One region of the Rhodococcus sp. 4CII genome, then DNA from elsewhere that is predicted to be linked to it. Evidence: riboswitches for the same ligand, from Rfam matches in the RefSeq annotation. Region 1 holds a riboswitch; the other holds the start of a gene.

Region 1 (4,443 bases):
GCGCAGGACACCCAGCACTGTTCGTACGACGGGGAGTCGGTGCGCCAGTTCTGGCGGCAGCTGGTGCAGGCCGACCGTGTTCTGCACGAGTTCCGGTCCCATTTCATCGGAAAGGTCAGCCCGGTGCACTTCTTCTGGGGTGCGCTGGACCTGGCCTGCACCCGGTTCTCGGGACGGACCGCGCCGACTCACCCCGGGGGAGCACCCAATTGCGGAGACTGGGTGATGGTGGAGGGCTACTCACACGAGCTGAGTAGCTGTGGGTTCTGGCCGGGCGGCGGCGCGGAGGGAGCGTTCTATGCGTACGCCTACCCGGAACCGGATGGTTTCGCCGACTACCCGGTCGGGCCCGACGGCGCCTTCTACAGCGCGGAGTTCCGGCAGTTCCTGCTGCCGTACGAGACCGTCCGCACCGCAGACGATCCCGATGCCGTCCTGCTGCAGTTTCTGCACGGCACGTACGACGCGGCCGCCGACCGGGGTGGCTGGGACCGGGCCGCCCTGGAGGCGGACCCGGCCCGATGGGACAACTCCCGCTGACGCCGAACTCAGACGGCGTTGGCCGCAACGGGCGCCTTCGCCCGGCTGGCCCGCTCCGTGAGGAACGCGAAGCCCAATCCGAGCACCAGCCACAGCGTCGCCTGGGTCGCGAGCGACGACAGACGGAACTGCCACAGCAGCACTGCGGGGAAGTCGTCGCCCACTTCGTTGACGGTGGGCAGCACGAGGTATCCGATGGTGACCACCACGAGAAAGGCGAGCACCGGTGCCGCGATCCGCACCGACAGGAACTCCTGCGCCGCGACTGCCTTCGACGCGAACACCGAAGCCACCACCGCGAGCAGTCCCAGCACGACGGCGGCGAGCCACAGCCAGGTGCGCTGGTTGATCGTGTCCGGGTCCCCGACCGCCGGCGGGTTGGCGGGGTACTTGAAGAACGGCACCGCCTCGATGGCCAGCCAGCCCAACGTGGCCAGCGTCAGACCGAGTACCGGCCCCGACAGCGTGGTCACCCGTCGCGCGTAGTGGGCGACGACGGCGAAGATCGCGCCGAGCGCGAGCCCCGCGAGGGAGGTGGCGAGAAACAGCCCGAAGCGCTGTCCGTTCCGACTGACCAGCGCATCTTCCTCGTCGTGGGAGTGCCCGGCCGGCTCGTCCGCCGCAGTGGCGTCGTGCGTGTGCTCCGGAGCTTCCGCTGCGCTGTGCGACTCCTCGATCGCGATGGCCGCGTCGATGTGCGACTCACCGAGGACGAACGCGACGCCACCGGCCAGGATGCCTGCGATGAGGCCGGCGAGCAGACCGCGGACGAGGAGTTTCGTGAAGGAATCGGTCAGTGGCATGGCAGACCCAGGAGGTGGCGTCCGTCATGCATCAGTTCGTGCATGTACATGCCACTGCGCGAAATCGCGCCCTGGTCGAATCCCACGAGGTAGAGAGCGAGCATCGCGAACAGAACGATCGCGAAAGAGATGACGGCGAGACGGGTCGTGTCGACCGACGAGCCGGGTGCGTAGGCGAGTGCCATAGTTCCTCCTGGGATTTCGCGTCCCCTAGGTCCAGGCGATGGCCGCAGTATCTGGCTGTCGAGGTGGTTCCCGTGAGGGACTACTCCGATTTACAGTGGCGCGACCGCTCCGGGATTACACCGGATTCCTGCCGAACCATCGCATTGTCCTGCGAACTTTTGCACCCGGCGGGCCGTCGTGTCAATCTTTCCGGCCCGCCTCACCGCTCAGCTCTTGTTCGCCGCCGTGACGTCGAGAACGACCTCGAACTCCAGCAGCGACGCCCCGGACGCCACCGGCTTCTGCCGCTCACCGGCGTGCGCCTCCCTGGCGGGACCGTCGCGCCACGCCGCGAAAGCCTCTTCGCTCTCCCACTGCGTGACGACGAAGTAGCGGTTCTCGCCCTTCACCGGACGGAGGAGCTGGAAGCCGAGGAAGCCGGGAGAGTTCTCCACGGCGTGCGCGCGCCCCGCGAAGCGCTTCTCGAGTTCGGGGCCCGCGCCCTCGGGGATGTCGATTGCGTTGATCTTCACCACTGCCATGCGGGCGAGGTTACTCCGCTAGCGTCGGAGTGGTGGCGAGTGAGAGTGCGTTGCACGACGAGGGTGGAACGGGACAGCCGATTCTGCTGCTGCACGGACTGATGGGCAGCGCCCGGACGTGGGGTCGGCAGGTGCCGTGGCTCCGCGAGCACGGCCACGTCTTCACGTTCGATGCCGCCGGTCACGGACGTCCCACACCTCCGGAACTGACCACCGAAGCTTTCGTCGACGACCTCGCCGCCGCCCTCGCCCCCGTCACCGAGCCATGGGTGGTGATCGGCCACTCGATGGGCGCTCTCCACGCCTGGTTCCTGGCGGCCGAATACCCGGAGAAGGTCGCGGCGCTGGTACTCGAGGACATGGCGCCCGACTTCCGTGGCCGCACTGCAGAGAACTGGGCGGCGATGATCTCGAACTGGCCGCAGCCGTTCGCGACACGGGAGGACCTGTTCGAGTTCTTCGGTCCGGTTGCCGGACAGTATTTCCTGGACTCGTTCGAGAAGCGCGCCGACGGGTGGTACCTGCACGGGGACGTCGACACGTTCCGCGACATCTCCGAGGAGTGGGGCGGCAGGCACTTCTGGGACCAATGGGGGGCGGTCACGGTTCCGGCGCTCCTGATCGAGGGCGAGTTCACCATCACCCCCGACGGCCAGATGCTGGCCATGGCCGAGCAGCATCCCGGCGCCCGGTACGTCCGGATCGAGCAGGCCGGGCACCTCGTCCACGACGACCAGCCGGAGCAGTACCGGAAGGTGGTCGAGGAATTCCTCGAGGGGCTCCGCGGAGAGCCGTAATTCCGTAGCCAGCTGCCGCGATGTCTCTGCGGGGTGAATGGTTGCCAGCCCCGGGGTGTCTATCGCGCGACGCGGTGAAGCCTCACGCTGGTTGGAAGCCCGGGAGTCCGGGACCTCAACCGCTAATCGAAGGCGCGCAATGTATTTCGACTTCCGAGATAAGCCCGAACGTCTCTGTGTCAAAGAGATGGTTCACGGCTACAACATATCCTGCTGCCTATTCGTGGCCGTCGAGCTGGAGCTCGCCGATCTGCTGGCGGAGGGCCCGCTATCGCTTCTCGATCTCGCCCAACTGAGCGGAACTGATCCCGATGCGCTGAAGCGGATCCTCCGTCTGCTGATGAGCGCCGGGATCTTCGCCGTGGACGAGCAGGACAAGTACGCACTCACGCCGCGAGCCGAGTATTTGCGCAGGGATGACCCGGAATCGATCGCAAGCGAGGTGGAGCTCTTTGCCGGCGCAGAAACGTACCTGGCCTGGAGCGAGCTGCTCCACTCCGCTCGGACGGGACAGACGGGATTCGGTCAGTTCTTCGGCAACCCCTCTTCGAGTACCTGGCCGATCACCCCGATTCCGCCCAGCGCTTCCATCTCGGCTGGCACGAGATCTCGATCCGCGCCGGTCTCGAGACCGCGGAAGCGATTGATTTCACGGACAATCGGCACGTCATCGATGTCGGCGGTGGCTACGGCATCGTGACCGCCCAGCTGTTGCGCAAATACGGTCATCTGCGAGGCACGATCTACGACCTGGAGTTCTCGCTGGCCCGGGCCGGCCACACGTTGCGGGAATATGACGTCGACGAGCGCTGTGACATCGTGCCCGGCGACGGCCTGGCAGAAGTGCCTGGCGGGGGTGACGTTCACCTGCTCAAGAGCGTTTTGCATACGATGAACGACGACGACTCGGTACGCATCCTCGCCAATTGCGCGAACGCGCTCGAGCCCGGCGGCCGGATTCTGGTCCTGGAGCGGGTGATCAGCGAGGATGGCGGATACGTCTGGGGAAACGTGGTAGACGTCGCCATGCTGGTCATGACGGGCGGCCGCGAGCGAACGATTCAGGACTACGCGCGCCTGTACGAGCGCGCCGGCCTCGAGCTCACCGGCAGTACGCTCCTGCCCTGCGGCTTCAGCGTAATCGAGGGCGGGAAGTGAGACCGGCGCACGAGCTCCTGCATCGCTCCAGCGGACGTCGAGGAGCTGGGTCGGCATGGCTCACATATTGATCGTCGGCGGCCATGACGAGACCTTCCGAATGATCGAGGATCTACCGGTCGAGCTATCTGTTTTTCAGAATTCCGAATCGGTCACAGTGCGGCAGGAGAGGCGCGCCCACCGGCTGTGCGTATTCGACTACCGCAACCAGACCGAGGCGCTCCGCATGGCGCGGGCGCTGCACGAAGTCGAACCCGTCGATGCCGTCGTGTCATTCACCGAGCACGGCCTCATGCCGGCCGCCGTGATCAAAGAGGCTCTAGGCATCAAGGGCAACACGCTGGAAGCCGTCCGGTTGACCCGCGACAAAATCGCCATGCGTGAGCACCTGGCCGGCCGTGATTTCGGAGCTGTGCTGACCCGAAGCTGCCATTCGGC
Region 2 (4,443 bases), on a different contig from region 1:
ACGATGTCGCCGACGGTGATGTCGACCTCGGTGTCGGAATGCTGATCGACCATCGCCACCCGGCGGGCGATCTGCCGTCGTCGGAGGGTCCGGATGTCGGTGTCGCCGAGGAGGACCCGGCCGGTGTGGGGTTCGGCGATCCCGCTGAACAGTCGCAGCAGCGAGGATTTGCCCGAGCCGTTGGGGCCGAGCAGTCCGATGGTCTCGCCCGGTGCCGGCTCGATGGACACCCCGTCGAGTACGAGTTGTCCGCCACGGCTCCAGCCGACGTTCTTCGCGCGCAGGGTCATGGCGTGCTCCGCATGCGGAAGAGGATGACGGCGAAGGCGGGGACGCCGATCAGGGCGGTGACGACACCGACCGGAACTTCCTGTGGCGCGAAGACTGTGCGGGCGATCGCGTCGATCCACACCATGAAGATCGCGCCGACCACGGCGGCGGTGGGCAGCAGCCGGCTGTGCCGGGGGCCGACGAGGAATCGGGCGGCGTGGGGCAGGACCAGGCCGACGAACCCGATCGCCCCCGCGGCACTGACCAGGGCGGCGGTGACGAGTGCGGTGATGCCGAGCAGGAGGATCCGGACCCCGCGCACCGAGACCCCGAGCGATGCGGCGGCGGTGTTGCCGAAGGTGAAGGCGTCGAGCGCCGACGACTGCGTCAGGCACACCAGGAGGCCGGCGACGGTGACGGCCCCGCACACAATCACGTCGGCCCAGTCGGCACCGGACAGGGATCCCAGCAGCCAGAACATGACCCCGCGGGTCTGTTCCGCATCGGCGGAGGAGATCACGATGAAGGAGGTCAGCGCGGAGAAGAGTTGCGTTCCCGCCACTCCGGCGAGCACCACCCTGGATGTGCCGCCGCCGGCGCCGGTCGCCAGCAGCATCACCAGGGCGAACGAGAGCACCGCCCCGGCGAAGGCGCCCGCCGACAGCGACACCGCCCCGGCGCCGAGTCCGAGGACGACGACCAGCACGGCGCCGGTGGATGCGCCCGACGAGATGCCGAGCACGAACGGATCGGCGAGCGGATTGCGCAGCAGCGACTGCATGATCGTCCCGCACAGCGCCAGTCCGGCGCCGCACACCGCCGCGAGGAGGGTCCGGGGCAGCCTCAGCTCCCACACGATGCCGTCCTTGATCCTGCTCACGCCGGAACTGCCGAGACCGACGTGTTCGAGGACCACCGCGTAGACGTCGCCGACCGAGAGACTGGCGGGGCCGATGGTGATGACGACGGCAATGGACCCGGCCAGCACCGCGAGTCCGACGAACAGGAGCACCCCGATCACCGGACGGGACTTCGTCCGAGTCGGTCGGGATTCGCGCCGCGTCGCGGTCGCGGTCAGCGGGCCGGTCCCCACTGCTTCAGCGCGGCCGCCGTCTTCTCCACGCCGTCGACGGTGCGGATCGACGGGTTCAGGTCGGCGCCGTTGACCACGATGTACCGCTGGTCGCGGACTGCGGTGAGCCGCTGCGTCACCGGGTTCGACTCGAGGAACGCGATCTTGCTGTCGAGGGCGTCGCCGTCGATGCTGCGGCGGCTGAGGTCGGCGAGGACGAGGGCGGTGGGGTCGCGGTCGAGCACGCTCTCCCAGCTCACCTGCGGCCACTCGTCGGTGGTGTCGGAGAAGATGTTCTGGGCGCCCACCGAGTTGGTGATGATCCCGGACGAGCCGCAGCAGCCCGCCATGTACGGGGTCTTGGTGTCGGCGAACCAGTACGCCAGCGACACCCCGGCGGCGTTCACCGTTCCCGAGGCCGCCTCGAACCGCTGCTGCAATTCCGCGACAAACGCCTCGCCGCGGTCACGGACGTCGAAGATGGCGGCGAGTTCGCGGATCTCCTTGTACACCGTGTCGATGCGCAGGAGTTCGGTGCGGGCACCGTCCGCGTTGACGCTCTCGTCCGTCTTGCCGTCACAGTCGGTCGGGGACAGGTAGCTGGGCACACCGAGCTGGTCGAACTGGTCGCGGTCGGCGACACCGCCCGGTCCGAGGGTGCCGCCGAACGACGCCGTCACGAAGTCGGGTTCGGTGTCGAGTACCACCTCGAAGGACGGCTTGTTGTCGGCCAACCGCGGAACGCGGGCGTTGTCGGCGGCCAGGTTCTCGCGGACCGGGTCGGTCCAGGTCGCGGTGCCGACCATCCGGTTCGCCAGGCCCAGCGAGAGCAGGATCTCGGTGGAGCCCTGGTTCAGGGAGACCGCACGTTGCGGGGGTGCGTCGAGCGTGACCGGGTGGCCGCAGTTCTCGATGGTCATCGGGTAGGCGGATGACTCCGAGGCCGTCTCCGGTGCCGATTCGTCCGCCGTGGACGAACATCCGGAAACGAGCAGGACCGAAGCGGCAGTGACAGTGGCACCGAGGTACCGCCAGGACGTGCGCATGAAGCGTTGAACTCCTTCGTCAGGGCCCAGTCGCGGAGCCGAGGATCACCGAACTCGATCGGTGAGTAGTCGGACTCCGACCATGAAGGTTCGTTACCGTTGCGCGTCAGTCCCGGATTCGCACCGGGTTCCCTCGCCGATCGTGGCCGTACGGACGGCCTCGGCCACCATATACGGCGCTCACCCGCCAGTCGCCGGCGACGACTGAGGAACCGGTCACAGACGCCGGCGACGACTGAGGAACCGGTCACAGACGCCGGCGGCCCACAGCCCGCGGGTGCGGGACCACAGGGGGTTGGGTGCGCCCCGGGGTCAGGAGACGGTGATGCCCACGCGGCTGACCCCGGGACGCAGACTTTAGGGGCTCAGGCGACGACGGAACGCTGCGGAACGCCGTCGTATTCGCTGAGCGGCCGGATCAGGGCGTTGGATTCGCCCTGCTCGATGATGTGGGCGGTCCACCCGGTGATCCGGCTCATCACGAAGATCGGGGTGAACACCTCGATGTCGAAGCCCATCAGGTAATACGCCGGCCCGGTGGGGAAGTCGAGGTTCGGTTTGATACCGGTGGCGCCGGCCATCGTCTTCTCCAGGATCTCGTACATCTGCACCCACTTCCCACCGCCGGTGTGGGCGGCAACGTCGAGCAGGGCCGCCTTCATGGTGGGGACGCGGGAATCACCGTTCTTGTAGACCCGGTGCCCGAAACCCATCACCTTGTCCTTGGCGGCGAGCTTGCCGAGCAGCCACGCCTCGGCGCGGTCCGGGTCGCCGATCTCGAGCATGTCGTGCATGACGGCCTCGTTGGCGCCGCCGTGCAGCGGACCCTTGAGCGCCCCGATCGCCGCGGTCACGGCACTGTAGATATCGGACAGGGTCGAGGTCACCACCCGGGCGGCGAAGGTGGAGGCGTTGAAACTGTGCTCCGCGTACAGGATCAGCGACACCTCGAACGCCTTGACCAGCTCCGGCGGCGGCACCTCCCCGAAGCACATGTTCAGGAAATTCTCCGCGAACCCCAAATGGCTGTGCGGAGCGATGGGATCGAGGCCGCGGCGGCGGCGGTGATCGGCGGCCACGATGGTCGGCAGCACCGCCATCATCCGCAAAGCTTTGGTGCGGTTGGCGGCCGGGGAATTGTCGTCCTCTGCCGGGTCCTCGGCGCCGAGGTAGCTGATCGCGGTGCGCACCACATCCATCGGGTGGCAGTTGTCGGGCATCTTCGTCACCAACGAGAGCAGGGAACGGTCCGCGCGGCGGGCGGCGCGCTCGCGCTGGGAGAACAGGGCGAGCTGGGTGTCGGTGGGCAGCTCCCCGTTCCACAGCAGGTAGGCGACCTGCTCGAAGCTGCAGTGCGCGGCCAGGTCCTGCACGGCGTAGCCGCGGTAGGTCAGCGAGTTGGTCTCGGGCACCACCTTGGAGATGGCGGTGGTGTCGACGACGACGCCGGCCAGGCCCTTGTAGATGGTGGGGATCGCGGTGTCGGTCATCACTGGCTCCTGGAGAGAGTGAAGTTGAAAACTCCGGAATCGAACTCGCTGTACCGCTCGTACTCGAGCAGCTCGTACAGGCGGGAGCGGGTCTGCATCTGGCCGAGCAACCCTTCCTGGGTGCCGGTGTCGTGGATCTCGCGCAGGCCGGTCTCGATCGCGCCCATCGCCAGCCGGAGTGTGGTCACCGGGTAGATGAGGGCGTTGAATCCGATCGACTCGAGGGTCTTCGCCGGAATCAGCTGCGACTTGCCGAATTCGGTCATGTTCGCCAGCAACGGGATATCCACCGCCGCCCGGAACTTTTCGAAGTCGGCCTCGGCGCGGAGGGCCTCGGTGAAGATCAGGTCGGCCCCCGCCTCGGCGTAGGCCTTGGCCCGCTCGATCGCGGCGTCGATTCCGTCGATGCCGGCGGCGTCGGTGCGGGCGCAGATCACGAAGTTCGGGTCCCGGCGCGCGGCCACGGCGGCCCGCAGCCGGCGGACCATGTCCTCGGTGGGCACGATGGCCTTGCCGTCGAGGTGCCCGCAGCGTTTCGGGTTGACCTGGTCCTCGAGGTGCAGGC

The links. A riboswitch is a leader RNA that binds a small molecule or an ion and turns the genes downstream of it on or off. The one in region 1 is predicted to bind cobalamin.
Region 2: linked by a shared signal. The riboswitch ahead of H0B43_RS37830 (ABC transporter substrate-binding protein) and the one ahead of H0B43_RS14575 (CbtB domain-containing protein) in region 1 are both predicted to bind cobalamin.

What each region holds. Positions count from the first base shown of each region.
Region 1 is NZ_JACCFE010000002.1:2,996,008-3,000,450, reverse strand. Features, by position in the region: gene H0B43_RS14585 (DUF5996 family protein) at 1-540, shown strand, start outside; gene H0B43_RS14580 (CbtA family protein) at 549-1,343, opposite strand; gene H0B43_RS14575 (CbtB domain-containing protein) at 1,334-1,528, opposite strand; cobalamin riboswitch at 1,551-1,684, opposite strand; gene H0B43_RS14570 (antibiotic biosynthesis monooxygenase) at 1,736-2,050, opposite strand; gene H0B43_RS14565 (alpha/beta fold hydrolase) at 2,083-2,847, shown strand; partial or broken gene H0B43_RS42840 (methyltransferase dimerization domain-containing protein) at 2,885-3,205, shown strand; gene H0B43_RS41540 (methyltransferase) at 3,274-4,005, shown strand; gene H0B43_RS14555 (ATP-grasp domain-containing protein) at 4,061-4,443, shown strand, end outside.
Region 2 is NZ_JACCFE010000003.1:231,314-235,756, reverse strand. Features, by position in the region: gene H0B43_RS37840 (ABC transporter ATP-binding protein) at 1-290, opposite strand, end outside; gene H0B43_RS37835 (iron chelate uptake ABC transporter family permease subunit) at 287-1,291, opposite strand; gene H0B43_RS37830 (ABC transporter substrate-binding protein) at 1,345-2,388, opposite strand; cobalamin riboswitch at 2,431-2,563, opposite strand; gene H0B43_RS37825 (bifunctional 2-methylcitrate synthase/citrate synthase) at 2,754-3,878, opposite strand; gene prpB (methylisocitrate lyase) at 3,878-4,443, opposite strand, start outside.